Regions from separate parts of the uncultured Tateyamaria sp. genome, predicted to be linked through region 2. Evidence: riboswitches for the same ligand, from Rfam matches in the RefSeq annotation. Region 2 holds a riboswitch; the other holds the start of a gene.
The links. Region 2 has a riboswitch for cobalamin ahead of Q0844_RS07945 (DUF1636 domain-containing protein). Riboswitches for the same ligand answer to the same signal wherever they lie in the genome.
Positions count from the first base shown of each region.

Region 1: linked by a shared signal. The riboswitch ahead of Q0844_RS06520 (DUF1636 domain-containing protein) and the one ahead of Q0844_RS07945 (DUF1636 domain-containing protein) in region 2 are both predicted to bind cobalamin.

Region 1 is NZ_CANNDN010000001.1:1,253,824-1,276,707, forward strand. It holds gene Q0844_RS06430 (FAD-dependent oxidoreductase) at 1-650, opposite strand, end outside; gene Q0844_RS06435 (TIGR01620 family protein) at 661-1,668, opposite strand; gene Q0844_RS06440 (GNAT family N-acetyltransferase) at 1,668-2,111, opposite strand; gene Q0844_RS06445 (YcjX family protein) at 2,108-3,520, opposite strand; gene truA (tRNA pseudouridine(38-40) synthase TruA) at 3,691-4,458, shown strand; gene Q0844_RS06455 (hypothetical protein) at 4,455-4,949, opposite strand; gene Q0844_RS06460 (hypothetical protein) at 4,952-6,589, opposite strand; gene Q0844_RS06465 (hypothetical protein) at 7,716-7,946, shown strand; gene Q0844_RS06470 (acyl-CoA dehydrogenase family protein) at 7,959-9,194, opposite strand; gene Q0844_RS06475 (3-keto-5-aminohexanoate cleavage protein) at 9,281-10,111, opposite strand; gene Q0844_RS06480 (circularly permuted type 2 ATP-grasp protein) at 10,344-11,771, shown strand; gene Q0844_RS06485 (alpha-E domain-containing protein) at 11,776-12,717, shown strand; gene Q0844_RS06490 (transglutaminase family protein) at 12,721-13,521, shown strand; gene Q0844_RS06495 (proteasome-type protease) at 13,561-14,295, shown strand; gene Q0844_RS06500 (5-carboxymethyl-2-hydroxymuconate isomerase) at 14,389-14,781, opposite strand; gene Q0844_RS06505 (cobyric acid synthase) at 14,804-16,237, opposite strand; gene Q0844_RS06510 (hypothetical protein) at 16,246-16,752, opposite strand; gene cobO (cob(I)yrinic acid a,c-diamide adenosyltransferase) at 16,786-17,397, opposite strand; cobalamin riboswitch at 17,485-17,694, shown strand; gene Q0844_RS06520 (DUF1636 domain-containing protein) at 17,778-18,152, shown strand; gene cobW (cobalamin biosynthesis protein CobW) at 18,154-19,209, shown strand; gene cobN (cobaltochelatase subunit CobN) at 19,225-22,494, shown strand; gene Q0844_RS06535 (cobalamin biosynthesis protein CobG) at 22,491-22,884, shown strand, end outside.
Region 2 is NZ_CANNDN010000001.1:1,560,730-1,568,865, reverse strand. It holds gene Q0844_RS07965 (hypothetical protein) at 1-229, opposite strand, end outside; gene rimO (30S ribosomal protein S12 methylthiotransferase RimO) at 384-1,781, opposite strand; gene Q0844_RS07955 (AsmA family protein) at 1,885-3,837, shown strand; gene Q0844_RS07950 (hypothetical protein) at 4,084-4,446, opposite strand; cobalamin riboswitch at 4,938-5,153, shown strand; gene Q0844_RS07945 (DUF1636 domain-containing protein) at 5,275-5,670, shown strand; gene Q0844_RS07940 (ABC transporter ATP-binding protein) at 5,667-6,464, shown strand; gene Q0844_RS07935 (ABC transporter substrate-binding protein) at 6,467-7,402, shown strand; gene Q0844_RS07930 (iron ABC transporter permease) at 7,467-8,136, shown strand, end outside.

The DNA.
Region 1 (22,884 bases), 300 kb from region 2:
TCGAGGCCCAGCGCCAGTGCCACGCCGCGGGGTGTGGGCGGGTCGATCACCTGGTGCTTGGCAAAGACCACGGCCGGATGCGCGCGGTCGATGCGGCACTGGTTGGCCAGTTCCGTGCCCTCCGCGCTTTCAATCTCGACCTCGACAAACGGAATGCGATTGCGCGCGGCAAAGCTGGCGATGCGGCGCACATCGCGGTCAACCTCGCCGCCGATCAGGGTCAGCCCGCCTTCGGAATTGTCCAGCATCCGGCGACGCCGGGCGGCAAAGACCGTGATGATGATATCGGACATTTCGGGATTGTCGGACATCAGCTTGAGCATTTCGTCGCGTGGCACGCACAACAACTGAGTGTCCTGCACTGCCCGCCCGCCCAGAAAGGCGTGCGCTCCGGTCAGAAAGGCCAATTCGCCAAAGAACTGCCCCGGTCCTAGCGTCGCCTGGCCATAGCGCGTGCCGGTGGCAGAATTGATCGCCTCTGTTTCGCCCGACAGCAGGTAGTGGAACGTCTCGATCCGCTCTCCGGCCCGCTGAAAGCTGTCGCCGGCCTTGAGGTCGATGATCGTGCCGACCCGGTGCATTGCAGCCACATGTGCGTTCGTCAGGGGCGTGCGCACCATGGTTTGCAGATCAGGGGCGAAGGTTTCCATGCGCTGGGTCCTATTTGCGGTCGCTTTGAGATGTAAATAGGCCGCCCAGCGCTTGTTTCACCAAGCGCCGCGCCTTGGGCCGTTCCCCATTTGCATATACAAGCGGGCGGCAGACTTCCATCGCTGCCACGCCAACCCGCGCGGTGAGCGCGCCGTTGACCAACCCCTCGCCAAAGCGGCGCGACAGCTTGCCCAGGATCGAACCGCCCAGCACGGGTTCAAGCATGTCATCGCCCACCGCCACGGCACCGGTTGCCACAAGATGCGCCATCACCGCGCGTGTCAGCCGCCAACTGCCCAACAGCCCGCCCCGTCCGCCATAGATTTCCGCGATGCGCCGGATCATGCGCAGGTTCGCGGTCAGCGCCGCGACCACGTCCGCCAGCGCGATGGGAACCAGCGCCGTGACCGTTGCGACCTGCCGCGCGGCGGCCTCGACCTCGCGTTCGGCGGCGCGGTCCAGCGGGGCAACCAGGGTGTCCTCGGCCAGTTTCAGCAGGCCCGCCGCATCCATCTGATCACCGCGCAGCTCGGCCAGCCACGACCGTCCCCAGTCCGTATCGGGACGCCCGCGGTACAGCACGTCCAACCGGTCCACCACGGCCCGGGACGCTGCCAGGTCGTTCTGTTCGACGGCCTGTGCTGCGTCATGGCGCAACCCGTCAAGCCGCGTGAGGCGGCGCAGGGCCGCCAGCTCGCGCAGTGCGATGATCAGCAGGGTCAGAACAAAGGCGCCCAATAGCCCGGTAAAGGCCCAGCCGACCAACGGCGCCCGCGCAATCCATTCCGTGACAAAATCCCAGGCCGCCGCACCCAGCACCGCCGCCAGAAGCGCCCCGCCCAGTCCCCAGAAAAAGCGGCCCAGGCGCGACGGCTTGCGCGTGGCCACACGCGCGGCCATCTGCATCGCGTCGCCGCGCGGCAGGGCCACGGGTGTGCTGTCGGGCACCGGTGGTGCTTCGGCGACCTTGGGGGCGGGATCATCCTCGATCTCGATCAATACGGGGCCTTTGGCCATCAGTTCGGATCCTTGTGCCAGTCGTAGCGGATGTCGGGCAGGCCTTCGTCATTGGTGGACCCGTCGGAGCGCTCCACCTCGGCAAAGCCGTGGCGCAGATAGAAACGCTGCGCGCCGGTGTTGGCCTCGAACGTCCAGAGGGTCAGATGGTCAGACGCGGCTTTCATGCGGGCCAGAAGGGCGGCACCAATGCCCTGCCCCCGCGCCCCACCTGCCACGTAAAGCGAATGCACCTCTGCGCCTTTGAGGGCGCAGAAGGCGCGGACCTGCCCGTCCTGTTCGGCAACGGTCACCCACCCCTGTTCAATCATGTAGCCGGCAAAGGCCAGGTCTTCGGCCCGGGTATGGATACGGGGCATCCAGTCGGTGCCGTCAATGAAACCGGACAGGATCGCGCCCACCGCACCGGCGTCCGTGGGTTGTGCCGCGCGCAGATGGGTCACAGCTTGTCCCCGAAAAGGAACTGCGCCGCCCGGTCAAGCCGGATATGCGGCGGCCCGTCGCCCGGGCGCAAGGTCAGGGGCGCGGGGGCAAAGCGCATGACCTGGTAATCCCCGTCCAGCCACGCCTGCGCGCCGTTGGCGGCGGGCGACAGGATATGTGAGGGGTCATCGGGCAATGCGCCGGGGTAGAACGCGGCCTGTTTGCCTGTCTCAAGCAAGGTGCCCCGGACCACATCGAGCGGCTTTCCGTCGTTTTGCACCGTGTCTTCTGTCGTGGCGCGCAGGGCCGCGAGTGCGATGGCTTGGGTGTCCGCCCCGGCAAAGCGCGCCCGGTCGCGGGCATCGCGTGTCAGCGCCTCCATGATGGCTGTCAGCTTGGCATGTTGCTGGTGGTGCAGGTGGTCGGCCTTGGTCGTGGCAAAGAGGATTTTCTCGACCCGCTTGCCCCGAAAAAGCTGGCTGAGGAACGCGTTGCGCCCGGGACGGAAGGCCGACAGGATTTCGGACATGGCGGCGCGCATGTCCTCGACCGCGGCGGGGCCGTTATGGATGGCCCCAAGCGCATCCACCAGCACCACCTGCCGGTCGATGCGGGCGAAGTGATCGCGAAAGAACGGGCGCACGACTTGCGCCTTATAGGCCTCGTATCGGCGCGCCATTTCACGGCGCAGCGACCGGCGGGGCGCATCGCCCGGGGGCAGCGGGGCAAAGGTCAGAACCGGCGAACCCGCAAGGTCGCCGGGCAACAGGAAGCGCCCGGGCGTGCAATCCGAAAACCCGGCCGCGCGCGCGGCGTGCAGATAGTCGGTAAAGGCGGATGCAAGCGTTTTGGCCTGCACCTCGTCCAACCTGGCCGTCCCGTCGGTGCCATCCAATGCCGCGCGGAACGCGTCCGCGCTTTTGCGCGGTTCCAGTCGCGCAAGGGTGGCAGCGGACCAGTCGTCATAGCCTTGATCCAGCAGGCCCAGGTCCAGCAGCCATTCGCCGGGGTAGTCGATGATGTCCAGATGCACCGTGCGCGGGCCCTGCAACCCGGCCAGCAACCCGTTGGGCTTGACGCGCAGGGACACGCGCAATTCGCTGACCGCGCGGGTGCTGTCGGGCCAGCGCGGCGGCTGCCCCGTAAGCGCGCTGATATGCCCCTCGTAATCGAAACGCGGCACCGTATCGTCGGGTTGGGGTTGCAGATAGGCGGCCGCAATGCGCCCCTCGCTTGCCGCCAGGAGATGCGGCATCCGCCCCTGATCCAGCAAGTTCGCCACAAGCGAGGTGATGAACACCGTCTTGCCCGACCGTGCCAGCCCGGTCACCCCCAGCCGGATGGTCGTATCCCCAAACAGGTCCGCCCCGGTGTCGTAAATGCCCTGGGCCACATCCAGCACCCCATCGGCAAGTGTCGTCAGAACCACGCCCGGCCCCCTTTGATCTTTGCAGGGTATGTAGGCTCTTGCGCAGGCGCGTACCAGTTCGGTGTTGCGCGGGGTGAGGGTGCGGGAGCCTCCGGCGGGCATTTTTTTGGAACAATGAAGGTGCGGGCGTGGCGTTGCCGTCGGTGCCGTTTGGCGATAGGGGGGCGCGCATGCCGCGTTACGCTTTGAAAGTCGAATATCACGGGGGGCCGTTTGCCGGATGGCAGCGGCAGGCGGATCAGCCGTCAGTGCAAGGTTCCATCGAGGCCGCGCTGGCAAGGCTGGAGCCGCGCGACCACACCATTGCCGCGGCAGGGCGCACCGATGCGGGCGTGCACGGGTTGGCGCAGGTCGCCCATTGCGACATGGACAGGGACTGGGACCCGTTCCGCCTGTCCGAGGCGTTGAACCACCATCTGAAGCCGCATCCCGTCGCCATCGTGGACTGCGCGCGCGTCGCTCAGGACTGGCACGCCCGGTTTTCGGCCCGCGAACGACGGTATCTGTTCCGCATCCTGATGCGCCGTGCGCCTGCCACGCACCTGCGCGGACTTGTGTGGCGGGTGAATACCGCGCTGGATGTGGCGGCGATGCAGGCGGGCGCGGATCATCTGGTTGGTCGGCACGACTTTACCACCTTTCGGTCGTCGATCTGTCAGGCCGACAGCCCGGTGAAGACGCTGGACCGCCTGGACGTCCGCCGCGTCGATGGCGTGCACGGGCCGGAGGTGCATTTTGACGTGCGTGCCCGGTCCTTCCTGCACAACCAGGTCCGCAGCTTTGTTGGCACGCTGGAACGTGTAGGCGCTGGCGCCTGGGCACCCGGGGACGTCAAAACGGCGCTGGAGGCGCGTGAGCGCGCGGCATGCGGCCCGGTCTGTCCACCGGATGGGCTGTACCTGGCTGGCGTCGGCTATCCCGAGGATCCGTTCGCCTAGTCCAGTTCCATCAACCCTGCCCCTGCCCCGCCTCTGCGCGAGGCGTCGCTGTCAGGTACATAGGTTTTGGCCGCCAGATCGTTCATTTGCTGCAAAAGAGACGGGTCAACCTGCAGCCGTTCCGGGCGACCCTGCGCGCTGGGATCGGTCAGCGACAAGCGCACACTGATCCGCGTACCCGCAACATCGAGGTCGGACTTGCACGGCAGGCCCGACAACCAGCTGACCAGCATGGCGCGGGTGCCCGCATCCTCTTCGGTTGCATCGACCCGCGCGGCCGACACCGACGCCGCCTCGACAATGGTTTCGACGCGGCGGGCCAGATCCACGATCCGCCGCGGTTCGGCCAGGGCCAGGCCGATGGCCCCCTGCGGCCCGCCATCCGCCACGTGCCGCGCCAGCATCGCGCCAAAGGCCAGCGCCTGGGCGGGCGGCACCCCGGCGCCGCTGGCGGCCTTCACCCCCAGCGCCTGCACTTCGGTCCATGACATGTTCATTGCTCCATCACCGGAAGCCACCAATCATCCATTTCGGGACGCAGTTCATGCCCGAGCGGTGCACCCTGCGCCAGCGTGATGCGGGTCCACAGGTCAGACTTGGGATCGAACTTTGTCGCTCCAAAGAAGCTGAGCTTGCAGCGCAGCATATCAATGGGACGACAGGTCGCAGCAATGAGGTTGTCGCGGATTTCCGCATAGGGATAGCGCGCCAGCAGCGCAACGCGCTGAATCGCATAGGCGTGTTCGGGATGGCGGGCGGTGAAGTCAGACACCGGTTCCGGGACATCCGGCAGGTCGGCCCACAGCGCCGCAACCCTGCGCGCGATGTCAAGCGGGGCTTCAAGGTCGGCCCCCGGTTCGGCAAAGCGGTCGCCCAGCCTCGGTTCAAGCTTGGCCGCGCTTACATACCAGAACCGGCGGCATTGGTGCGCGTCGTCATAGTCGCAATCCGTGGCCCAGCGCCATTGGTCCCGAACGGCACGGGCCAACGCCGCCGTGTCCGCAAACGGGGCCACAAGCGGGCCAAACGGATCGCCCATGTCAGCGGCAAGGTCGTCCACATCCTCGGGACACACTTCGATTATCAGGGAAGTCAGAAGTTCCTGCAACGTGGCGCTTTTGGTCTGTGCCGCCTGCCACAGCGCGCCAAATGTGGGGGCCGCTTCGATCTGTGGGACAAATGCCGTCCAATCGGCCTCGAGCGTGCGCAGGATCGTGTCGTGGTCTTTTGCGGGCACGTGCCAATCGGCCAGATGGGCTCTGGCCCGGTGGGCCAGCGTTACCATGCGCGCCTTTTCCACTGCCTTGATCACCGGGCGGTCCAGCACGCGCGCAAGGGCAGTTTCGCGGGCCACCATCCAGTTGTGCAACAGCACCGGATGGGTCACCAGAAACGGCGCCATGCCAAGGCCGGTGGCATTGCCGATGCCGATGTGCCTTGCAAGGGCCGGGTCCAGCGCCCCGCCGCCGACATGCTGCACAAGGTCCAGCGTAAAGTGGCGGATCAGGTAAACCGTCAGCATCTCGGCCGCAAAGGGGCCGTCAAGCCCCGGCCGGTCTGCAATCAGGTGACGGTCGGCGATGCCGAACTTGCCGTTTCCGTAGACGGCGGTCGTGCGCATCAGATACCCGATGTCGCGGATCATCTGCGGGTCGGGCTGCGCGCCCGCCCGCAGTGCGGCGACGGTGGCATCCCACATGCGCACGGATTTGTTGGCCCGGCTCAGAACCAGATCACGTGGTTCGAACCGCCCTGCCTCTTGCTTGGGGGCCTGCCCGGCGATGCGGGCAATGTCGGCGGGTGTGGCCGTACCGTCAAACAGGACAAAGGCCGCATCCCACGCCGTGGCGATCACCCGGTCACTGCGCTGGTCCGGCGGCAGGTTGGTCGAGATGGCAACCAGCGAATAGGTGTGCCCGCCAAGATCGATGGCATAGGCCGCCTGTCCATAGCCCTGATCGCAGATGTCCCAATGGATGCGCCGCACCTGCGCCCGTTCGGCACAAAGCCTGCGCACCAGAACCCGCAGAAAGCTGAGCCGCGTGGGCATCATCTGGCCCATTTGCGCAAGGCGCAGAACCGTATCGGGCCGGCGCAGTCCCAGCGTCGTATGTTCATGCCTATCAAGCACTGTGTGTCCCCGTGCACGGTCCCTGTGCGTGTTCGGAACCTATAGCTGCACGGCACAGGCGCCAAGAAAAAACCCGCGATCGGGTCAATCGCGGGTCCAGTGAGATGCGGCAGCATCTTCATGTATCGATGAGTCCATCGGTCATGCCTCTTATTGGTTTCGCTGGGCGAGGGCATGTGGATTGAGGGCCCAAATCCTCCGACTGCGCCTTAGGTGGTGGAGTCGGGGGCGGTGGTGTAGGCGGACCGCTATCCGCAGATGCGAATTGCACCGCTTTCAGAACTGCCAGCAAGATCGCTACGACTAGTCCACCTTTTATGTTGTCCCACAAAGCCTCATGTCGCGCCGGGCGAACGTTGGCATAGACAGCCTCGACCACGTCCGGGTCGGCGGCGTCCAGCAGTGGGTCAGGTTTCTGTGTTTGTTTGTTCTCCATTCAGTTTCTCCTTTTGGATGATTTGACAGCATATCGGCATGTCCGACTGCGCCACCCTCGCAAGGCTTGGGTGTGCGGGAGTGGGCCATTTCGTATCCGAGCCGGTCGCCTGTCTGCTCTCAGGGCGTGGGCCAAAGCGGTTTTGGGCGCACTGGTCGATGAAGGCGCTGAGCGTGTCCCAGGGTCGGCGCAAGGCCAACGTGAGGACCGCCAGGTCTTCGTAGATGGTGCGTCCGGTCGTTGCCGCGGTCCCGATCAAGTCAGGTGCGTAGGCGGCGATCACAGCTGGCCCTGTGTTCGGACAGATGCCGAAGCGTGTTGCAAAGAGTATCCGTTTCATTTTCGCGTCTCCTTAAGTTTGCGAATGTTTCAAAAATCATGCTGCACGTGCAACATAATGCCGATAGTACTTCGTATTGAGCGAAATGCGCAACGCCAATGATAGACAAGTGGCGACATTTGTAACACGTTAGCGATAACGTTGCGTTGCGACATGATTTGGCGTGAAAATGTCGCTTTTGACGCAAAATTGCGCCTTGACCGCGCCTTTTCGCCGTGCGACACCAAAGTTGCGCCTTATGCGACGCTGAGTCCAGATTCAAAGAATCGATAAGGCCAGCGGTGACATTGGGCATCGGTCAGACCCGGCACAGAATCAGGCTGACCCAAGGGACACGAGAGGGCGATGCCATGGAACCGGAAGAGATCAAGGATCGCGTGACGATCCGTGTGAACGCCCAGATGGGCAAAGTTTTTCGAGAGATTATGGAGCTTACGCCGTCAAAATCGCCGACCGAAGTCGTGCGACGTGCGCTCGTCAACTATCACACCCTAGTCATGCAACAGGCCAAGGGAAGCGAGCTGCAGATCGTGACCGAGGACCCGGACGGCACGCGTCACAAGAAACCGATCTTTCTGTAATCGCAGCGGCCCTCAGATGGGCTGCTGCGTGTACTTCTTCAACTCGGCGCGGGCGACCTGACGGCGGTGCACCGCGTCGGGACCATCAGCCAGCCGCAGCGTGCGCTGGTGGGTCCACGCGTGGGCCAGCGGTGTGTCCTGGCTGATGCCCTGCCCGCCATGCATCTGCACCGCCTCATCGATGACTTTCAATGACACGCGCGGGGCCACGACCTTGATCTGGCTGATCCAGGGGGCGGCGGCACGCGGGTCGCCCTGGTCCATCATCCATGCGGCTTTCAGGCACAAAAGCCGCGCCATCTCGATCTCCATCCGGCATTCGGCGATAATGTCATAGTTGGCGCCAAGCTGGGCCAGTGGCTTGCCAAACGCTTCCTTTGACAGCGACCGTTTGCACATCAGCTCAAGCGCGGCTTCGGCCTGCCCGATGGCGCGCATGCAGTGGTGGATGCGGCCGGGCCCAAGGCGGCCCTGCGCGATCTCGAAGCCCCGCCCTTCGCCCAGCAGGATGTTTTCGGCGGGCACGCGGACATCCGTGAACCGGATGTGCATGTGGCCGTGCGGCGCATCGTCGTGGCCATAGACCAGCATGGGGCGCAGCACCTCGATCCCGTCTGTCCCCGCGGGGACAACGATCATGGATTGGCGCTTGTGCTTGGGCTGGTCGTCGCCTGCCGTCTTCACCATGACGATATAGACCTTGCAGCGCGGATCGCCTGCGCCGCTGGCCCAGTACTTCTCGCCATTCAGGACATAATCGTCACCATCGCGCACGCAGGACATGGAGATGTTGGTGGCATCGGACGAGGCCACGTCGGGCTCCGTCATCAGGTAGGCGGAGCGGATCTTGCCCTCGAGCAGCGGGGCCAACCAGTCGGATTTCATCTGGTCGGTGCCGTAGCGTTCGAACACTTCCATATTGCCGGTATCGGGGGCGGAACAGTTGAACACCTCTGCCCCCAGCGGCGTCTTGCCCATCTCTTCGGCGAAATGCGCGTATTCCACGGTCGTCAGGCCAAAGCCCTTGTCGCTGTCCGTCAGCCAGAAGTTCCACAACCCCGCCGCCTTGGCCTTGGCCTTGAGCCCTTCCAGGATCTCGGTCTGGCGGTCGGTGTACTGCCACCGATCGCCCTTGGCGACTTCGGCCGAGTATTCGTCCTCAAGCGGCATGATCTCGTCCCGGATCATGGCGGCCACGCGGTCCAGCAGATCGCGATTTTCGGGGCGTAGCGTAAATGACATGTCCATGGGTGATCTCCTCCTGCTTTGCGGGCAAGGTGGCGGATCAGCGGGGCGGTGTCTACCACAGCGTGCGGTGACGCCGGGGCAAAGGGTCAGGCCGCGCGCAGGCCCAGGATTTCGCGGGCCTGGGCGGCTGTGGCGACGGGGCGGTCATGCTTTGCGCAAATCCCGGCCAACCGTTCGACAAGGGCCGCGTTGGAAGGTGCGAGGGTTTGCCTGTCCCAGCGAATGTTGTCTTCAAGTCCCGTGCGGGCGTGGCCGCCGGCGGCGACCGCCCATTCGTTCAAAACGATCTGGTTGGCGCCGATGCCTGCGGCACACCACGGCGCATCGGGGAACAGGCGCTGCACGGTTTGCACATAGAAATCAAAGACATGCCGATCTGCAGGCATCGCGTTCTTCACGCCCATGACAAACTGCACATAGGGCGTGTCCTTGATCTGCCCCCTGGCGTGCATCTGCGCTGCATGCAGGATGTGGCTCAGGTCAAAGGCCTCGATCTCGGGCTTTACATCGTGCGCGATCATTTCCGACGCCAGCCAGTCGACCAGGTCCGGCGGATTTTCATAGACGCGGGTGGGGAAGTTGTTCGAACCGACTGACAGCGACGCCATGTCAGGGCGCAGGGGCAACATGCCGCCGCGCATCTTGCCAGCCCCAGACCGGCCCCCCGTCGACAGTTGCACGATCATGCCCGGGCAATGCGCCTCGATCCCCTCTTTCAACAAGGCGAACTTGTCGGGATCGGACGTGGGCGATCCGTCATCATTGCGAACATGGGCGTGGCAAATGCTGGCGCCGGCCTCGAACGCCGCGTGCGTGCTTTCGATCTGTTCCGGCACCGTGATCGGCACGGCCGGATTGTCCGACTTTTGCGGGACAGAACCGGTGATGGCCACACAGATGATGCAAGGGGCGGACATGCGAGACCTCGTGCGCAGTTTTGGGTGCCCTATCGTTCCTGAAAGAGGCCACCAGGTCCAGTGCGTGCGCGCACCGATCTTGTGTGATCACGCAGCGCCGGCACCGGGTCACGCCCCCTGCAGACGGCTACGCACTGGCCTCAAGTGCATGATTTTTGGGCAGTAAATCAGGAACTTTCCGACCTGCGAGGTGTTTGGTTGCGGCAAGGGGCAGAATGTGCAGGCTAATAGGATGTCGAAGAAACCCGCCTATTTTGACGAGATGTTCGGCCATGGCACCGACCCGCGTGCCCCCTATGCCGACTACTGCGACTGGTTCCAGCACGAAGACACGGGCCGTCTGCTTGCCAAGTCCGAGGAAGCCGAAGCGCTGTTTCGCCTGATCGGCGTCACCTTCAACGTCTACGGCGATCCGGACGCCACCGAACGGCTGATCCCCTTCGATCTGGTGCCCCGCATCATTGCGGCCCGCGAATGGGCCAAGGTCGCCAAGGGGATCGAACAGCGGGTGCGCGCGCTGAACGCGTTCCTGCATGACATCTACCACCGTCAGGAAATCGTGCGCGCAGGTCGCCTGCCCGCCGAGATGATCGCCCGCAACGATGCGTTCCTGCCCGAGATGATTGGGGTCGCGCCACCGGGCGACATCTATACCCATATCGTCGGCACCGACCTGGTGCGCACGGGTGACGATGAATTCTTTGTGCTTGAGGACAACGCGCGGACGCCATCGGGCGTAAGCTACATGCTCGAGAACCGCGAAACCATGCTGCACATGTTCCCCGAACTCTTCAGCAAGATCAAAGTGCAATCGGTCAGCCAATATCCCAGGTCCCTGCGCAAATCGCTGTCCGCCTGCGCGCCAAACGCCTGCAACGGGCGGCCCACACTGGCCGTGCTGACGCCGGGCATCCACAATTCGGCCTACTACGAACACGCCTTTCTGGCCGATCAGATGAGCGCGGAACTGGTCGAAGGCCACGACCTGCGCGTCGTGAACGGCCGCGTGGCGATGCGGACGACGCGGGGCTACAAGCCCATCGATGTGCTGTACCGCCGGGTCGACGATGAATACCTGGACCCGCTCAATTTCAATGCCGACAGCATGCTGGGCGTGCCGGGGATCATGGATGTGTACCGTGCAGGCGGGATCACCATCGCCAATGCGCCCGGCACCGGCATCGCCGACGACAAGGCAATCTACAGCTACATGCCCGATATCGTCGAATTCTACACGGGCGAGAAGGCGATCCTGAAAAACGTGCCGACGCATCGATGTTCGGAACCGGACGCGCTGAAATACGTGCTGGATAACCTTGCCGATCTGGTGGTCAAGGAAGTGCACGGATCCGGTGGCTACGGCATGCTGGTCGGACCTGCGGCCTCGAAAAAAGAGATCGAGGCATTCCGAGTCAAGCTGGAAGCGGCCCCCGGCAACTATATCGCGCAGCCCACGCTCGCCCTGTCGACCGTTCCGATCCTGACGGATGCGGGGCTGGCCCCGCGCCATGTGGACCTGCGCCCTTTCGTGCTGGTGTCGCCCGACCGGATCGACATCACACCGGGCGGTCTGACCCGCGTGGCCCTGACCGACGGGTCGCTGGTGGTGAATTCGTCCCAGGGCGGCGGCACCAAAGACACCTGGGTCCTGGAGGAGTAGCGCGATGCTGGGCAAAACCGCCGGCGGCCTCTTTTGGATGTTCCGCTATCTTGAACGGGCCGAGAACACGGCCCGGATGATTGATGCGGGCCTGCGCATTTCACTGACGCGGTCCAGTGCGGCGGAAAGCGAATGGACCTCGATCCTGTCATCCACGGGCCTCAGCGCCTCTTACGCGGCGACCCATGGTGCGCCGGATGGCCCCAAGGTGATCGATTTCCTGCTGCGCGATCCCAACAACGCAGGCTCCATCATGGCCGGGATCGAAGCTGCACGGATGAACGCGCGTGTCGTGCGCACCGCGCTCACCCGCGAAGTGTGGGAGGCCGTGAACGAATGCTACATGGTGCTCAAGCGGCTGTTGTCGCATCCCGTTCAGGACCGCGACCTGCCCCGCGTTCTGCAAGTGATCCGGCAGCGCAGTGCCATTGTGCGCGGCGCGCTGCATGGCACCATGGTGCGCAACGACATCTACAATTTCGCCCGGATCGGGACGTTTTACGAACGCGCGGACAACACGGCGCGGATACTGGACCAGAAATACTATATCCTTCTGCCCTCGGTCCGGCTGGTCGGCAGCCCGTCGGACAATGTGCAATGGGAAACCATCCTGCGCGCCACGTCGACCACGCGCGCCTACCAGACCCTGCACGAGGGTGACATCGACCCAAAGGAAATTGCCGAGTTCCTGATCCTCGATGGCCGTCTGCCCCGCAGCCTGGCCTTTTGCTATGGCAAGATCGGGGACAACCTGGGCTATCTGGAGCAGGAATACGGCACGCGCCATACCTGTCAGGCCCTGGCGGATGCGCTCTGTGCCAGGTTCCGGTCGCATGACATGAACGCCATTTTCGACTACGGTCTGCATGAGTTCATCACCGATTTCCTGCGCGACAGTGCATCGCTGGGCCGTCAGATCGAAATTGACTACCGGTTCATCGAGTAAGCCATGCGCCTGAAAATCCATCACAAGACCCACTATACCTACGACGCGCCTGTGCCCTACGGTTTGCAGCAGGTGCGCCTGCGCCCCAAATCGCGGCCCGGCCAGTTGATCGAAGACTGGACCATCGAGGTGACGGGCGGACAGGTCGAGGTGTCGTTCGAGGACGAACATGCCAACGCCGTTGACCTGGTCAGCTTTGCACCCGGGCAGTCCGACATTGAAATCACCTGTTCGGGGACGGTCGATGTGGAAGACACGTCCGGCGTCGTCGGCCCGCAAGGCGGGTTTGTGCCCCTGTGGCTGTTTCGGCGCAGCACCGCGCTGACCGGGGCGGGCGCGCGCGTTCGGGCGCTGGCCGAGGCGGCACCGAAGGATGGCAGCGACCTGGACCGGCTGCATGCGCTGTCGGCCCATGTGCTGGAGCTGGTCCCCTATTCCACGGACCAGGCCGCATCCGACCTGACGGCCGAAGATGTGATGGAGGCCGGTCACGGCGTCTGTCAGGACCACGCGCATGTGTTTATCACCGCCGCGCGCGCATTGGGATATCCGGCACGCTATGTTTCTGGATATCTGATGATGGATGACCGCGTGGATCAGGATGCCAGCCATGCCTGGGCCGAGGCGCATGTGGAGGGTCTGGGCTGGGTCGGTTTTGACATCTCGAACGGGATTTCGCCCGACGCCCGCTATGTGAGGGTGGCCACGGGTCTGGATTATCGCGGCGCGGCCCCGATCTCGGGTTTACGGTATGGTAACGCAGGGGAAGCTATGTCCGTGACCTTGCAGGTGCAGCAGCAATAGCGCAGATTTACCCCGAGTCGGGGTTGGGACACACAAGATATGACATATTGCGTAGGGATGCGGCTGGATGCCGGGCTGATCTTCATGTCCGACACCCGGACCAATGCCGGCGTCGACAACATCTCGACCGTGAAGAAGATGCACACCTGGGAGGTCCCGGGAGAGCGCGTGATCGTCATCATGACGGCCGGCAATCTGGCAACAACGCAATCGGTCATCTCGCTTCTGGATGAGCGCACCAAGGCCCCAGAAGAGCGCAAGCCCTCGATCCTCGAGGCGCCGTCCATGTTCCAGGTCGCACGCGAAGTGGGCCGGACCCTGAAAGAGGTGATCGCGGCAAATGCAACGAGCGGCATGGAGGCCGATGGCGCCTTTGGCGCAACGATGATCATCGGCGGCCAGATCAACGGATCGGAGCCGCGCCTGTTCCTGGTCTATCCAGAGGGAAATTTCATTGAGGCCTCGGATGACACACCGTTCTTCCAGATCGGCGAAGCGAAATACGGAAAGCCCATCATCGTGCGCGCCCAGGACCCTGCCATGCGGTTCGAGGATGCGGTCAAGTTGCTGATGGTCAGCTTTGATTCCACCATCAAGTCGAACCTGTCGGTGGGCCTGCCGCTGGATTACGTGACCTATGCCGCCGACAGCCTTGCCATCACCCGGGCCGAACGGATCGAGGCGGATGATCCCTATTTCCGCACGGTTTCGAACGGATGGGGCGAGGCGCTGAAGGTCGCCTTTGATCAGTTGCCCGAGTTTACCTTCGACTGATCCCAAGGACGCGCATGCGCGCGACACCATGTTTCAGGGGGCTCTGCCCCCGGCCTTGCGGCCTCCCCCGTCGTATTTTTGGTCGGAAGAAACCTAGTGCATGTCGGGGGGCAGGTGGTCGCGGATCGAACTGATCTTGCGGCTGTGGTCGGCGTCGATCTCGCGCAGGTCCAGCGACAGCATGAAGGGATGCGTGGCCATGTGGTCCGCCGTGAACGCCCTGGCCGCGTCGAACACCGCGTCCGTCGCCTGCGTCTTTTGCGCGTCACTGCGCCCGGCGGCCAGACGGATCGTGATGTCGATGAAGCTGTGCTTCGGATCGCCGTCCGCCACCACGAAATGGTTGGCCGCATGCGCGCGCACCCGGATCCCTGCGGGTGGAAAGACACCGGTCGCCGCCGCCGCGTCCTTGAGCGCGACACAGAGCCCGTGCATGTCCATCACGGTCTCCAGATTGGCGGAATAGTCGAGGATGATATGCGGCATGGCGCAACCTTGGGTCCCTGCCCTAGCGGGCGCAAGCCAAAAGCGCGTCCACGTCCAGATGCGCCTCGAGGTGATCGGCCAGCGCATCCAGTGTCGCGCCGACCGTTGTGGCATAAGACGCATTGCCGCCACTGACCCCGAACCCGGCCAGCCAGGCCCGCCGGAACCCGTCATCGCGGAACATCCCATGCAGGTAACTGCCTGCAACGCGCCCATCCGCACGGATCGCCCCCTCGTCAGCGCCCGCAACCCGTGCAAAGGGCCGCGCGCGGTCCGGCCCGTCACTGAGCCCGATGTGGATTTCATACCCCTGAAACCCTTGCCCGCTGGGCATGTGCACAGCGTCAACCGTAGTCAGCCGCTTGTCATCGGACATGGTCGTGCGCACGTCCAGAAGGCCCAGACCCGAGGTCGCCCCCGCTGGTCCTTCGATCCCGCCCGGATCATCGACCACGGTGCCAAGCATCTGGTACCCCCCGCAAATGCCCAGCACATGGCCACCCCGCCGCACATGCGCGCGCACGTCCTCGTCCCAGCCCTGATCCTTGACAAACGCCAAGTCACCCCGCGTGGATTTGCTGCCGGGAATGATGACCACATCCGTATCTGCCGGCAGCGGTTGACCTGCGTGCAGCATGGTGAGCCGCACGCCCGGTTCCTGCGCCAGCGGGTCCAGATCATCGAAATTGGCGATGCGCGACAGCTTGAGACAGACGATATGCAGCCCATCGGCGCGTGACGGCGTGGCAATGTCCAGTGCATCCTCTGCGGGCAGTTTCCACGCGTCGTTGAACCAGGGCACCACGCCAAATCCGCGCCAGCCCGTATGCTGTTCGATCATGGCATAGCCATCATCGAAGAGGCGCGGATCGCCGCGAAACCGGTTGATCAGGAACCCTTCGATCAGGGCCGCGTCGCGGGGGTCAATCACGGCCTGCGTGCCGACCACTTGGGCAATCACACCGCCCCGGTCAATGTCACCGGCCAGGATCACGGGGCAATCCGCCGCCCGTGCAAAGCCCATGTTCGCAATGTCACCGGGGCGCAGGTTCACCTCGGCCGGGCTGCCCGCCCCTTCGACCAGTACCAGATCACTGCGTGATTTCAGCCGGTGGAAGCTGTCCAGAACGGCATCCAGCAACGCTGGTTTCAGCTTGGCGTATTCACGCGCCTTCACGGTCGTGAGCCGCTTGCCCTGCACCACGACCTGAGAGCCGACATCCGTTTCGGGTTTAAGCAACACCGGGTTCATGTCCGTATGCGGGTCCAGCCCACAGGCCATCGCCTGCAAGGCCTGGGCGCGTCCAATCTCGCCCCCGTCCGCAGTGACAGCGGCGTTGTTGGACATGTTCTGCGGCTTGAATGGGGCGACGGACAGCCCACGCTTGACCGCCGCGCGGCACAGGCCTGCGACCAGCATGGATTTGCCCACGTTGGAGCCTGTGCCTTGGATCATGAGGGCGGTCAAAGCAGCGCCTCGCGATACGAGTTTATAGCTGGCTCGATAACAACTCGATTTTCGTCTAGCCACTCAATCACACGGTCACGCGCCAACCGATCGCGGTTACCAAAGGTCAACTCAAGGTCATGATAGGTCGGTGAAATACCATCAGCCAAATCGCCGAGGCCGCAAGCAAGAAGGTACAAGATCCCGTCGTCAAATTCGAAGTCAGAGAAAAAGTGTAGCGCATTCAAAAGCGCAGTGTCTGACTGCCAAGCCGCCGCAAGGTGGGAAAATGCGACAAGTCGATTGGACCTTCGTTCATCACCATACCATACCAGATTCAGGTGCTTGAACGTCATTTTCAAATCATCATACACCTCACTCGACGACAGACTGGAGGCCTCGTTGGCGATACGCGCAGAAAGAGAGACTGCGATATCACGCTCAATCAGCTGCCAGCCCCAAGCACTTGCGACGCTCAGATCAGGAGTCCCTCTGCCCAACTGCCCGGCCAGATTGGCCGTCATACAAATTAGGTCTGGCTGATTTTCAAGAAGCAACTAAAACTCAACCCCCTTCTGCGCCTTCACGCCCAGATCCTTGAACGGGTGCTTCACCAGCGTCATTTCTGTCACCAGATCCGCCGCCTCGATCAACTCGGCCTTAGCATTCCGCCCCGTCAGCACCACATGCGTCATTTGCGGTTTCTTCGTCAGAAGAAACTCAACCACCTCGTCGATGTCCAGATAGTCATAGCGCAGCGCGATGTTGATCTCGTCCAGCAACACAAACTGCACCTCCGGGTCCAGAATCTGTTCCTTTGCAATCCGCCAGCCGTTTTCGGCCGCCGCAATATCGCGCTCGCGGTCCTGCGTTTCCCATGTAAACCCCTCACCAGACACAAAAAACCGGCACTCATCCGCAAAGCGGTCGCGCAGGAACGTCTTTTCGCCAGTATCCCAGTTGCCCTTGATGAACTGCACCACCGCACAGGGCATCCCATGCGCGATGCACCGCATGATCATCCCGAACCCGGACGATGATTTGCCCTTGCCCGGCCCGGTATGCACCATGATCAGACCTTTTTCCTCGGTCTTCGTCTCCATCATCTTGTCGCGGGCCGCCTTGATCTTTTTCATCTTGGCGTTGTGGCGTTCGGTGATGTCGTCCATGACGTCCTCCTTGGGTCTGGTCCGTTTGGTGCCATGGAAATGCACAAGGTGCCAGCGCCGATCACGCTTGACTCTGTTTCGAGGCCCGCGCACTACGGTTCTGCTGGTGCCCGGGGCTCGTCTCGGGTGAAAAGGGAATGCTACGGGCCCGCAAGGCCCAAACGCAGCCGCCCCCGCGACCGTGACCGGAGAGGTCCCCCCACGCCACTGGCATCCGTGCCGGGAAGGCAGGGTGGCCGCAGAGCATCCGCTCGAAATCCGCAAGCCGGGAGACCTGCCAGCAAGAGAAGACGAAACCGGACGGGGTGTGCCGGGTGTCGGGACCAGACGCCGAAGGGCTGCCCGTCATCTGCCATGCCGTCCCCCGATTGGGAAATGACATGGCTGATTTGCCCCCCGTAGAGCTTCTGGTCTGCGTGAAATGCCGCCGCGAGCTGGACGTGCCCGACGGCGGCACGCGCCCGGGCGAGGCGCTGCATGCCGAACTGGCGAACCGCACCATGCCCGAGGGCGTGACGCTTCGGGCCGTCGAATGCCTGTCGAACTGCTCGTCCGGCTGCTCCGTCGCCGTGCGTGGTGGGGCCGGGCGCTGGACCTATGTCTACGGCAACCTGATGGAAGACCGCGACGCCGACATGGTGATCGAGGGCATCGGCAAATACGCCGCCACATCCGATGGCCTCGTGCCCTGGCGCGAACGCCCCGAACATTTCCGCAAGAACTGCATCGCCCGCATCCCTCCACAGGAGTTCTGAGATGGCCAACCTGAGCAAAGTCCCCGTCACCGTCATCACCGGCTTCCTCGGCTCCGGCAAGACGACCCTTGTCCGCCACCTGATGCAGAACCCGCAGGGCAAGCGCCTTGCCGTGGTGGTCAACGAGTTTGGCGATGTGGGTGTGGACGGCGATATCCTCAAATCCTGCGCCATCCCCGATTGCCCTGCCGAAAACATCATGGAACTGGCCAATGGCTGCATCTGCTGCACCGTGGCCGATGACTTCATCCCGACGATCGAGGCGCTGATGGCGCTCGACCCGCAGCCCGAACACATCCTGATCGAAACCTCCGGTCTTGCCCTGCCGAAACCGCTGCTCAAGGCTTTCGACTGGCCCGATATCCGCAGCCGCATCACCGTGGACGGCGTGATCGCGCTGGCCGATGCCGAGGCCGTCGCCGCGGGCCGCTTTGCCCCGGATGTCGCCGCCGTGGATGCCCAGCGCGAAGCCGACGACAGCCTCGACCACGAAACACCCCTGTCCGAAGTGTTCGAGGACCAGATCAGCTGCGCCGACATCATCCTTCTGACCAAACCCGATCTTGCCGGCCCCGACGGTATCGCCAAGGCCAAAGCGATCATCGCAACTGAGGCCCCCCGCCCCCTGCCCATCGTGGAAGTGGCCGAAGGCGCCGTGGACCCCCGCGTGATCCTGGGGCTTGAGGCTGCGGCCGAAGACGACATGGACGCAAGGCCCTCCCACCACGACGGCCATGACGACCACGAACATGACGATTTCGAGAGTGTCATCATCGACCTCCCCGAAGTGGCCGATCCCGCCGACCTCGTCGCCCGCATCGAAGCCATGGCCAAGGCGCAGAACATCCTGCGCGTCAAAGGCTACGCCGCCGTCACCGGCAAGCCCATGCGCCTGCTGGTGCAGGCCGTTGGCGCGCGGGTCCGCCACCAATACGACCGCCCTTGGGCCGCCAACGAGGCGCGGCAGGGCCGTTTGGTCGTGATTGCCGAACATGACGACGTGAATGCAGCAGCCATTCGCGCAGCCCTCGTGCACGTCACAGAAGCTGCCGAATAACCAGACAGGACGCCCATGCACGTCGTCTTCCGCGAAAGCCACGGGCTCGAAGAGACCGAGACACCCACCGATCTGGGGCAGACGCCCGCGGATCTGGTGGTGCTGTCCTTCTCCGACAGCGACCTTGGGGCCTTTGCGGCGGCGTATCACAGGGCGGTGGGCAAATTGCCCACCATACGGCTTGCCAACCTCGTGGGCCTGAAACACCCGCTGTCGGTCGACACCTATATCGAACAGACGCTGGACGGGGCCAAGGGCATCCTGATCCGCCTCATCGGCGGCGTCCCCTACTGGGCCTACGGCCTCCAGCAGGTCGAAGCCCTTTGCCGCCAAAAGGGCATCGCTCTCGCCGTCCTGCCCGCCGATGGCAGGCCAGACCCTCGGCTCGACGCCATCTCGACATTGCCCGTCTCCACCCTCCGCCGCCTTGCACATCTCTGCGACACCGGCGGGGCTGTCGCGGCGCAAGCGGCGCTGGCCCAAATGGCGCTCGCCTCCGGCCTCTACGCCGGGCCCGTCAAAGGCTCCAAGGCCCTGCCGACAGTCGGCGCATGGACGCCCGAAGACGGCGTCGCCTGCCCGCTGATCATCGCCGCAGATGACAAACCGCTGATCCTTGTCACCTTCTACCGCGCCTACCTCGCCGCCGCTGACCTGTCCCCGATTGAGGCCATGTTCGACGCCCTGCGCGCACGCGGCTTCCGGGTCCTCGGCCTGTTCGCACCGTCGCTCAAGGCCCCCGAACCCGCCGCATGGATGGCCCGCCAGATCGCGCAGCTAAAGCCTGCGGCAATCGTCAATGCCACCGCCTTTTCCGGCATCGGAAGCACCGGCACCTCCCCGCTGGACGCGGGCAACGTGCCCGTCTTCCAGATCGCGCTGGCCACCTCCACCCGCGACGCATGGGCCGAAGCGGAACGCGGCCTGTCGCCTACCGACCTTGCCATGCACGTGGTGCTGCCCGAAGTGGACGGGCGCCTGTTTGCCGGAGTGGCCTCGTTCAAGGAACCCCAGCCGCGCGACAAAGCCCTGCAATTCGCCCGCTACGCGCACAAAGCCGACACGCAGCGCATCGACATGGTCGCGGACCGGGTCAAGGCGTGGACCAACCTTGCCGCCACACCCGCACAGGACCGCTCCCTCGCCCTGATCCTCAGCACCTATCCGGGCAAGGACTGGAACATGGCCCACGCCGTGGGCCTCGATGCGCTTGCCTCGTCCGACGCGATCCTCGCGGACCTGCAAGAGGCGGGCCACGACACTGACCTGACGCCCGTCACAGGTGCATTGGAAACCGAAACCATCCCGTGGCCGCTTGCCGACTACAAAACGGCACTCGCCACCCTGCCGCAGTCTCTTCAAGACGACTTGCAAACAGCCTGGGGCGATCCAGAGCAGGACACTGACACAGGCCATTTCCACTTCCCCGCCACGCGCCGGGGCAACATCCTCGTCGCCCTGCAACCCGAACGCGGCGCGCCCAAAACGCGCGACGACGACTACCACGACCTGTCGCGCACCCCGCGCCACGCCTATGTCGCCTTCTATCTCTGGCTCCAGACCCAGACGCAGGCCCTGATCCATATCGGCGCGCATGGCACGCTTGAATGGCTGCCCGGCAAGTCCGTTGCGCTGTCTCGCGAATGCTGGCCCGAGGCCCTCACCGGCACATTGCCCGTCATCTACCCCTTCATCGTCAACGACCCGGGCGAGGCCGCGCAGGCCAAACGCCGCATCGGGGCCGTGACCCTCGGCCACCTGCCCCCGCCCATGAAGGACAGCGCCACGCCCGACCGTTTTGTTCGGTTGGAGTCGCTGCTTGACGAGTTTTCGAACGCCGACGGCCTCGATCCGAAACGCCGCGACCGGCTGCAAGACAGCATCCGCGCCGAAGCGCAGGCCATCGGCGTCGAAAACGACCTTGGCCTCGACCGCGCCACCTGTTCCGCCGAAGCGATCACCCGCATCGACCGCTTTGTCTGCGATATCAAGGAAAGCCAGTTCGGCGACGGGCTGCACATCTGGGGCCGTGGTGCGCCTGAAGGCACACCCTACGGCGATGGCATTTCAGCCGGCGGGGAACGCATTGCCCTGATCGACGCGCTAAACGGCAAACGCATTCCGGGCGGCCCGTCCGGCTCCCCCTATCGCGGACGGCGCGACGTGCTGCCCACAGGCCGCAACCTCTACACCACCGATCCGCGTTCTGTGCCAACCCGCGCCGCCCATGCCCAGGGCGTGAAACTGGCCGAAGAACTCGTGCGCCGCCACCTGCAAGAGGAAGGCGATTGGCCGCGTGGCCTGATCGTGGACCTGTGGGGCTCTGCCACCATGCGCACCGCGGGCGAGGAGTTCGCAATGGCGCTGCACCTTCTGGGTGTGAAACCCGTCTGGGACACAGGCTCCGAACGCGTCTCCGGCATCGAGGTCCTGCCGATCACCGACCTCGACCGCCCGCGCATCGACGTGACCTTGCGGGTCTCGGGCCTCTTCCGCGACGTGTTCCCGACGCTGTCCGCCCTCTTTTCCCAAGCCGTCCGCGCGCTGGCTGCGCGCGACGAAGCGCCCGACTGGAACCCCTATGCAGGGCAGACACCGGCGGCCCGCGTCTACGGCCCCGCGCCGGGCAGCTTCGGCCTTGGCATGGGGGCGGACATCGAAACCTACACCGACGAAAGCCGCGCTGCCGCCGGTCAGGCATGGATCGCCGCATCCGCCTACGCCCTCGACGGCACAATGACGACAAAAGACGAGGCAGGTATCCGCGCCCGCGTCGCCGCCGCCGACAGCTTCGTCCACCTGCAAGACCTGCCCGAAACCGACGTCCTGCTCGCCTCTGACTACGCCGCGCACGAGGCCGGTTTCGCCGCCGCCCAAGCCGTCACCGGCGGCAAGGCGGCGCTCTATCACCTCGACACGACCCAACCCGACCGCCCCCGCGCCCGCACCCTGCCCGAAGAGGTCGCCCGCGTCGTCCAGGCCCGCGCGACCCAGCCCGATTGGCTGCGCGGCATGATGCGCCACGGCTTTCGCGGCGGGGCCGAGATTGCCGCCACGCTCGACCACATGGCCGCCTTCGCCCATCTTGCCGGTGTCGTCGGCCCGCACCTCTTCGACGCCTACCATGACGCCACCTTGGGCGACCCGGAGGTCAGCGCCTTCCTGCAAGACGCCAACCCCAGCGCATACCAGGCCATGCAGGACCAGTTCGCCGCGCTGGATGCCGCAGGCCTCTGGCACACGCGCCGCAATTCCATCCGCGCCAGCCTGGAAGCCGCCCAATGACCGTCAAGGGCTGGTGCCCCGGCGCATGGCGCCCCATGATGTCCGGTGACGGGCTGATCGTACGCATACGCCCCCGTCTTGCGCGGCTCACCGCGGGCCAGACCCTCGGCCTCTGCGCCCTCAGCCGGTCCCACGGCAACGGCATCATCGACCTCACCAGCCGCGCCAACCTGCAACTGCGCGGGGTGTCCGAGGACAGGCACGAAGACCTGCTCCAAGCGCTCTTTGACCTCGACCTGATCGACGCCACCGCAGACGGCGAAGCCCGCCGCAACATCGTGACAACACCCCTCTGGGCCAAAAGCGACCTCACCACGCGCCTGCACGCCGCCATCCTTCAGGCGCTGCCGGACATGCCCAGGCTGCCCGCCAAGATGGGCATCGCCATCG
Region 2 (8,136 bases):
CACTGGGATAGGCCGAAAACCGGCCCTCGGCTGCCTTCGGCTTGGCCCGATCAATCCACGCCGACAACCCCGCCCTGTCGCCAAACAACGCCGTGGGCACGGCGCGCCCGGTTCTTGCCGCCAACGTGCGGGCATAGGCGATCTGCTTGTCGGTTGCAGGTGCCACATCCAGTGGCAGGGCGGTCTGCACCGGCTCGAACAGGCCGGGAAGGGTGGGATGGATCGACATGGGCGTTCTCCTCGCTTGCGCTTGGGGTTGAGAACAAATATAGAACATTTAGCCCAAATTGCAACCATCCTGCACGACCACGCGCGACATGCGGTGGCCAAGCCACGGAAATATCTGAAAAACGTGCCAATCCCAAGGCGGATGCTGGTCCGCCCTAAACCCGCGTGCCCCACAGGTCATAGTCACCCGCCTCGTCCACCTCGACAGTGACGATATCGCCGGGGGTCAGGTGCTCGAACCCCTCGTCAATGAACAGGTTGCCGTCGATCTCGGGCGCGTCGGCCTTGGTGCGGCAGGTCGCGGCCTCGGCGTCGACCTCGTCCACGATCACATCCATGCGCATGCCCACCTTGGCCGCCAGCTTGGCCTGGGAAATCGACTGCGCCTTTTCCATGAAGCGATCCCACCGCTCCTGCTTGACCTCGGGCGCCACATGATCGGGCAACGCGTTCGACCGCGCGCCATCGACGTTTTCGTATTGAAAACAGCCGACGCGATCCAGTTGCGCCTCGTCCATCCAGTCCAGAAGGGTCTGGAATTCCGCCTCCGTCTCGCCGGGGTAGCCCACGATGAAAGTGGACCGCAACGTGATCTCGGGACAGATGTCGCGCCACTCCGCGATCCGGTCCAGCGTCCGTTCCGCAGCCGCAGGCCGCGCCATGCGGCGCAACGTGTCGGTGTGGGCATGTTGGAAGGGAATGTCGAGATAGGGCAAGACCAACCCCTCCGCCATCAACGGAATAAGCTCGCGCACATGTGGATAAGGATAGACATAGTGCAGCCTTGTCCAAGCGCCCAAGGACCCCAGATCACGCGCAAGGTCGGTGATATGCGCCCGGTGCCCCCGATCCTCGGCATGTTTGATGTCCACACCGTAGGCCGAGGTGTCCTGAGAGATCACCAGCAGCTCTTTCACGCCCGCCTCGACCAGCTTTTCCGCCTCGCGCACCACCGCATGGGCCGGGCGCGATTGCAGCCGCCCGCGCATGTCGGGGATGATGCAGAACTTGCACTTGTGGTTACAGCCCTCTGAAATCTTGAGGTAACTGAAATGGCGCGGCGTCAGGCTGACGCTGCGGGCGGGCAGCAGATCGACAAAGGGGTCGGGGTCCGGCGGCACGGCGGCGTGCACGGCATCCAGCACCTGTTCGTATTGATGCGGCCCCGTCACGGCCAGCACCTTGGGGTGTGCGCCGGTGATGTATTCGGGTTCGGCCCCCAGACAGCCCGTCACGATGACCTTGCCGTTCTCGTCCAGCGCCTCGCCAATGGCCTCAAGGCTTTCCGCCTTGGCACTGTCCAGAAACCCGCATGTGTTCACGATCACCGCATCCGCGCCCGCATAGTCGGGCGAGATGCCGTACCCTTCGGCCCGCAGCCGGGTCAGGATGCGTTCGCTGTCCACCAGCGCCTTGGGGCACCCCAGACTGACCATCCCGATGGTCGGCTGGCCGGGGCGGCCGGTGCCGTCCGGTTGGGCGCGGGGCGCATTCTGCTCAAGCCGCGCCTTGGGCGCGAGATCGGGGCGAAAGTCAGGCGGGTTCTGGCTCATGTCGTGCCTCATATGTGAACTCTGCACCCGCGAAAAGGGTTGGGGTGCAGGCACACGCTGCGTTAGGCTGATTTCAACACGTCATCAGAACGGGAGCAGTGTCATGAAATGGGTTTTGCGTCTGGTCGGGTTTGCCCTGATCCTCGTGCTGGTGGCCGGGGTGTCGGTCTTCTTTTTGCCGGCCGACCGTATCGGGGCCATTGCCGCCGATCAGATTCGCAAGGCAACGGGCCGCGACGTGACCATCACGGGCGTGTCCATGACCCTGTGGCCGGTGCTGGGCGTGCGCGCGGACGGGCTTGAGGTCGGCAATGCCGACTGGTCCGAACAGGGCCCGATGCTGACGGCCGAAAACGCGGCCATCGGCGTTGATGTGATGGCCTATATCCAGAGCCGCGAAATCCGCATCACCAATGTCGAGGCGACGCGCCCCACCATCCGCCTCGAAAGCCGTGCGGACGGGCGGGCCAGCTGGGTGTTCACCGATGCGTCCGGGGCCGCGCAGATCGAAACGGAGACACCCGCGCCCGGCGCCGCCTCGACGCCGCAGGCGTTGTCGATCCAGAAGTTGCAGGTGACGGACGCCACCCTGATCTATGCCGCAGAAGGGTCAGATACGCTGTCCTACTCCGGCGTGGACCTGTCCCTCGACTGGCCCGAACGTCTGGGCCCCGCAACCATCGCCGCGACCCTTCGACCGGCGGGGACCGCGGTGCAGGTGGACGCGACCGTCGGTGCGTTTGCCGGATTTATCTCCGGGCAGGTCCAACCGGTTCAGGCGGTCATCGAGGCAGGAGGCGGGCGTGTCACACTGGACGGTCGCGCCAGCACCGCGGGCGACGTGGCCGGCCTGCTCGGCATGGATCTGCCAAGCACCGATGCCTTCCTGTCCGCTCTGGGCCTGCCCGCGCCGGGGTTGCCTGAGAAACTGGGACAAGCTGTTGAAATATCAAGTGAAATAACGCTGACCTCGGACCGCCGCCTGTCCCTGCGCGACCTGCGGGCCGACCTTGGCGGCAACACGCTGAACGGGGCGGCAGATATCAGTCTGAACGGCACTCCGACCGTGAACGCGCAACTGGTTGCGGGCGCGCTGGACCTGCGCGGCGCAATGGGAGGAGAGACCTCCGGCACTGGCGGCGGAGGCGGTGCTGCCCCCGCGGGGACAGGCTGGCCCAAGGACCCCATCGACGCGAGCGGGCTTGCGGCCTTCAACGGAGAGATCGCGCTGACCGCGTCCTCCATCGACCTTGGTCAGTTCAAGCTGGGCCAGACCCGCACCCTCTTGCGCAATGACAACCGCCGCATGGTGTTCGAACTGCGCGAGGTCGCGGCCTATGGCGGCACGCTGGTGGGCGAATTCGTGATCAACAACCGTTCGGGCCTGAGCGTGGGGGGCAACATGAACATGCGCGGGCTTTCGGTGCAGCCTTTCCTTGCGGATGCCGCCGACCTCGACATGCTGACGGGGCAGGCGAACCTGGACCTGAAATTTCTGGGCGTCGGTCAAAACGTGGATGCGATCATGCGGTCGCTGTCGGGCAACGGATCATTCAATGTTGCGGGCGGCACGATCGAGGGGATCGACCTGGATGGCTTGCTGAAATTCGGGCGCGGCAACGGCCGCACGACGGTGTTCGAAAACATGAGCGCGACCTACCGGATGGAGGGCGGGAACCTGTTTAACGACGACCTTCTGGTGGTGCTGCGCAGCTTCGAGGCGCGCGGCAATGGCCGGATCGGATTGGGGGCGCAGGACATCGACTACCTCTTTACCCCCACCGCGCTGAAAGGGGAGGACGGGCCGGACCTGGCAATCCCCGTGCGCATCCGCGGTCCCTGGGCGGACCCCAGCATCCTGCCCGATCTGGACGCCGCGATTGACCTGCGGCTGGACGAAAAGCTGGAGGCGGAGAAGGAGGCGCTGAAGGCCAAGGCCCGCGAAAAGGTCGCCGAGGAACTGGGCGTCGTGGATGAGGGGCAAAGCCTGGAGGATGCGGCGAAACAGAAGCTGGAAGACGAGGTCAAGAAGGGGCTGCGCAGCCTGTTTGACTGATCTGTCCCCGCGGGGACAGCGTGTTCGGTGGCTTAACACTGTTTTGGCAGTTTTGTGATTTGCGCGCCGTATCAGGGGCTTGGACCTGCGCGCGCTGCAGTTGCGAAATTTTAACCGGATTTCCGGCATGCTGGCTGCGACGGCAGGCGGTCGTCGCCAAGGGTGCTTTGGCCGGATCGCAAATGACTTGTTCGGGCGGTCTATGCCAGGCGATGATATCACACGCCTGTCCATGAGGATGGCGGGTCAGACCCGTGCGGCGCGGGCCATCACGTTGGCGCGCGCGGCACCAACGCCCCCGGCAGACACCGTGGACGCGCCAGCATCATCAACGGTGTCATAGTGCCTGTATCCTGAACGGCCCGTCCCGATCCTGGACGCATCAACCACATCCGGATCTGGTCTGCCGCCGATCTGCCGCGCGCGCGGCGGGTGACGCGTTGCCGACCGGACCGGACCGCACCCGGGCAGCGATGCGTGCGGCTTGAAAAACCGTGCGATCCGCTGGCCGTGTCGGCAGGCGGCCGTGGCGCGCGGTGGCGCGGGGCTGTCGGGAGCGCGGCATTTGTGCAGTTGGCGAATGTCGGGAGTGCCATCGGTACGTGGCACCTGCGCTGGTCCGCGCGCGTGCCTTGACGGTCAGGCCGCCCCGTGCCCGGCCCCTGGGGGGGACAGACCGGCACGGTGTCGGGACCAGCGGCATTGCGCATCGGACGACGGGTGGCACCGGTGGTTTCCACATTGCGTGGGGTCCAGACCGACGCAGCCCAAACGATTTCTGCGCGCGGATTGTTTGCAGACGGCGTACGTTGATCATGGAGTGTCGCATATCTGGCCCCGTCCGGTTCGGTCCTGCGACGCCCGTCGTTCGGACGCGGTGTTCAGATGCAAGGCGTCATGGCCGATCAATTGACGTCCGACGGTGCACACCAAGATGGCCCGTGCCGCACGCCCGCCAGGGCGCTGCCGGTCCCGGACGCGTGTGACCCGGCCCGATCCCATCGTCCCATGCGCCGGTGCGAGGGTGGTGCCCCATCCGCCTGCGTGCGAAAAACGATCCATGGCTATGCCGATTGTGCATTGACCCGTCCGCAACATTCCGGTTTGGTTTTCGCGATGGTTCTTGGAGGCCCATGGCCGAAGAGATGAAAAGGGAACACGGTGCGGTCCTGTCCGACAGGCGCCAAATCCGCGACTGCCCCCGCAACTGTGAGCGGTGAGCGACCCCGATATGGACCACTGGACATCTGTCCGGGAAGGTTCGGGAAAGCGTTGACCCGCAAGTCAGGAGACCTGCCATCCCCGACGCCTGGACCGCGTCGGCCCTTTAACTCGATACAGGCGGGGTGCCTGGTCAGGAGCATATGATGGCACAGCGGCACATACCGCACCGACATGGTTTCGTTTCCTTCTGCCCCCTGCGCGGCGGAGGCCCGAATGGACCATCACATCACGATCTGCACGTCTTGCCGGCACTTGGGCACCGCGTGTCGCCCGGGTTATGAGCTGATCGCGCGTCTGCGCGCGGCCATTACAACCGCAGGCGATGCGGTGACCGACAGTTTCGAGGTGTCTGGCGTGGCCTGCATGGCGGGATGTGATCGCCCGTGCACCGTGGCCTATCACGGCACCCGCAAGGCCACCTATCTGTTTGGCGACATTGATCCCGACACCGATATCGAGGACCTTTTGGCCTTTGCCAGACTGTATGCCGATCTGGAGGATGGGTGGTGTTCGTCCCTGGACCGGCCCGGCAAGCTGCGCGACACCACGTTGGCCCGGGTGCCTGCCGCCATGCTGGCCATTGAGACGGGCAAGGTGCGTGCGTCGTGACCACCGCCGCCCGCCTGTCTGTCAGTGACCTGTCATGGTCGCCGCGCCGTGGGGACGATCCGCTGCTGCATCGCACCAGCTTTGATCTGGCGCCGGGCCGTGTTCTGGGCATTGTCGGGCCGAACGGGGCCGGAAAGACCACGTTGCTGCGGCTGCTGTACCGGTTCCACAGGCCGGTGACCGGAACCGTGCATGTCGATGGCGACGACATCTGGAGCCTGACCGCCCGCGCGGCAGCCCAGCGCATGGCCGCCGTCCTGCAGGAACAGCCCAGCGACTTTGCCCTGACCGTGCACGAGATCGTGGCGCTGGGCCGCACCCCGCACCGGCAGGGATTTTCGGGTGGCGCAGGCAAGCGGGACGCCGACATCGTGCAGCATGCGCTGGAACAGCTGGACCTGCATTGGCTGGCGGACCGCCATCTGGGCACCCTGTCGGGGGGCGAACGCCAGCGCGTCATGGTGGCGCGCGCCCTTGCGCAAGAGCCCCGCCTGCTGATCCTGGACGAGCCGACTAACCATCTGGACATCCGCCATCAGCTGGAAGTCCTTGATCTGATCCGGTCACTGCCCTTGACCATTGTCACGTCCCTGCATGACCTCAACCTTGCGGCCGGTGTCTGTGACGACGTGCTTTTGCTGCAATCGGGGCGGGCCATCGGGTTTGGCCCGCCGCAGGACGTGCTGTCCGAAGCCGCCGTATCGGCCGTGTTTCGCGTGACCGCCCGGCGCGAGCGCCTGACCCCCAGCGACGCCGACCACCTGACCTTTCATCTTCAAACCAAGGGACCCTGATCATGAAGACCTTTATTGCCGCCGCCCTCGCCCTGAGCCTGACCGCGGGCCTGGCGGCTGCCGCGACCACAGTCCGGAGTTGCAACCGGTCCGTCACCTTTGATGCCCCGCCCGAGCGCGCGGTGTCCAATGACGTGAACCTGACCGAGATGATGCTGGTCCTGGGCCTGGCCGACCGCATGGTGGGCTATACCGGTATTTCCGGGTGGAAGACGCTGGATGAGGGCATGCGCGCCGGTGTGGCGCAGTTGCCCGAACTGTCGGCCAAGTATCCGTCGCGCGAGGTTCTTGTCGGTGCGGATGCCGATTTCTTCTTTGCCGGTTGGAATTACGGGATGAAGGTGGGGGGCGAGGTGACGCCGGAGACGCTGGCCCCGTTTGGCATTGATGTCTACGAGCTGACGGAGTCCTGCGCCCACATCATGGACACGGACAAGGCCAGCATGGAGGACATGTATGCCGACCTGATGAACCTTGGCCGCATCTTTGGCGTCGAGGCGCGTGCCGCCGCCCTGGTTGACGGCTACCGTGCGGACCTGGCGGCCTTTGTCGCGGCGCAGGAGACCGGCACGCCCCTGCGCGTGTTCGTATATGACAGCGGCGAGGACGCGCCCTTTACCGCCGGGCGCCATGCCATGCCCACCGCCCTGATCGAGGCTGCGGGTGGCGTGAACATCATGGAGGATTTCGACAAGAGCTGGGCCACCGTCACCTGGGAAGAGGTGGTGGAGCGCAATCCCGAGGTCATCGTCATCGTGAATTATGGCGATGTGACCGCCGCGCAAAAGCGCGCCTTCCTGATGACCAACCCCGCCTTTGCCGACATGGATGCCGTCAGGAACGACCGCTTTGTCACCCTGGAATATGTCGAGGCCACGCCCGGTCCCCGCAACATCCAGGCCATCAAGACGCTGGCCGAAGGGTTCCGGGCCCCGTGAGCGCATGAGCGAAATCAGGGTGTCCCAGGCCCGGACCGGACGTCCGGGGCGCACCGGCGTGCTGATGTGCGCCGGGTTGGCCGCGCTTTTGGTCTCGCTTTCGTTTGCCATTTCCGTGGGCGCGGTTCAGGTGCCGCTGTCGACGGTGTGGAGCGTGTTTCTGAACAAGCTGTCGCCCGGACTGATCCCGCAGACCTGGTCGCAGGGGCGCGAGGCCATCGTCTGGGATATCCGGTTTCCCCGCGCGTTGCTGGCGATGATGGTGGGGGCCGGGCTGGCGATGGTGGGTGCCAGCCTGCAGGCCGTCACCCGCAATCCGCTGGCCGATCCGCATTTGCTGGGGATTTCGTCGGGCGGCGCCTTTGGGGCGATCCTTGCCCTTTTGCACACCGGGCTGTTCCTGGGGTTGCTGACGGTGCCGCTGTTGGCCTTTCTGGGGGCGTTGGGCGCCACGGCCATTGTGCTGGCGGTGTCCCGCTTTGCCCAGGCCACAAGTGCCGACCGCCTGGTGCTGGCGGGTGTGGCGGTGTCCTTCATCATCATGGCCGCCGCCAATGTCCTGATCTTTCTGGGTGATCCGCGCGCGACCCATACGGTCGTGTTCTGGATGCTGGGCGGCCTGGGCCTCGCACAGTGGAGCCAGCTGGTCTATCCGCTGGTGATCCTGCTGGCCTGCGGTCTGTGGCTGATCTGGCGGGCGGGGGCGCTGAACGCCATGACCGTCGGGGACGAGA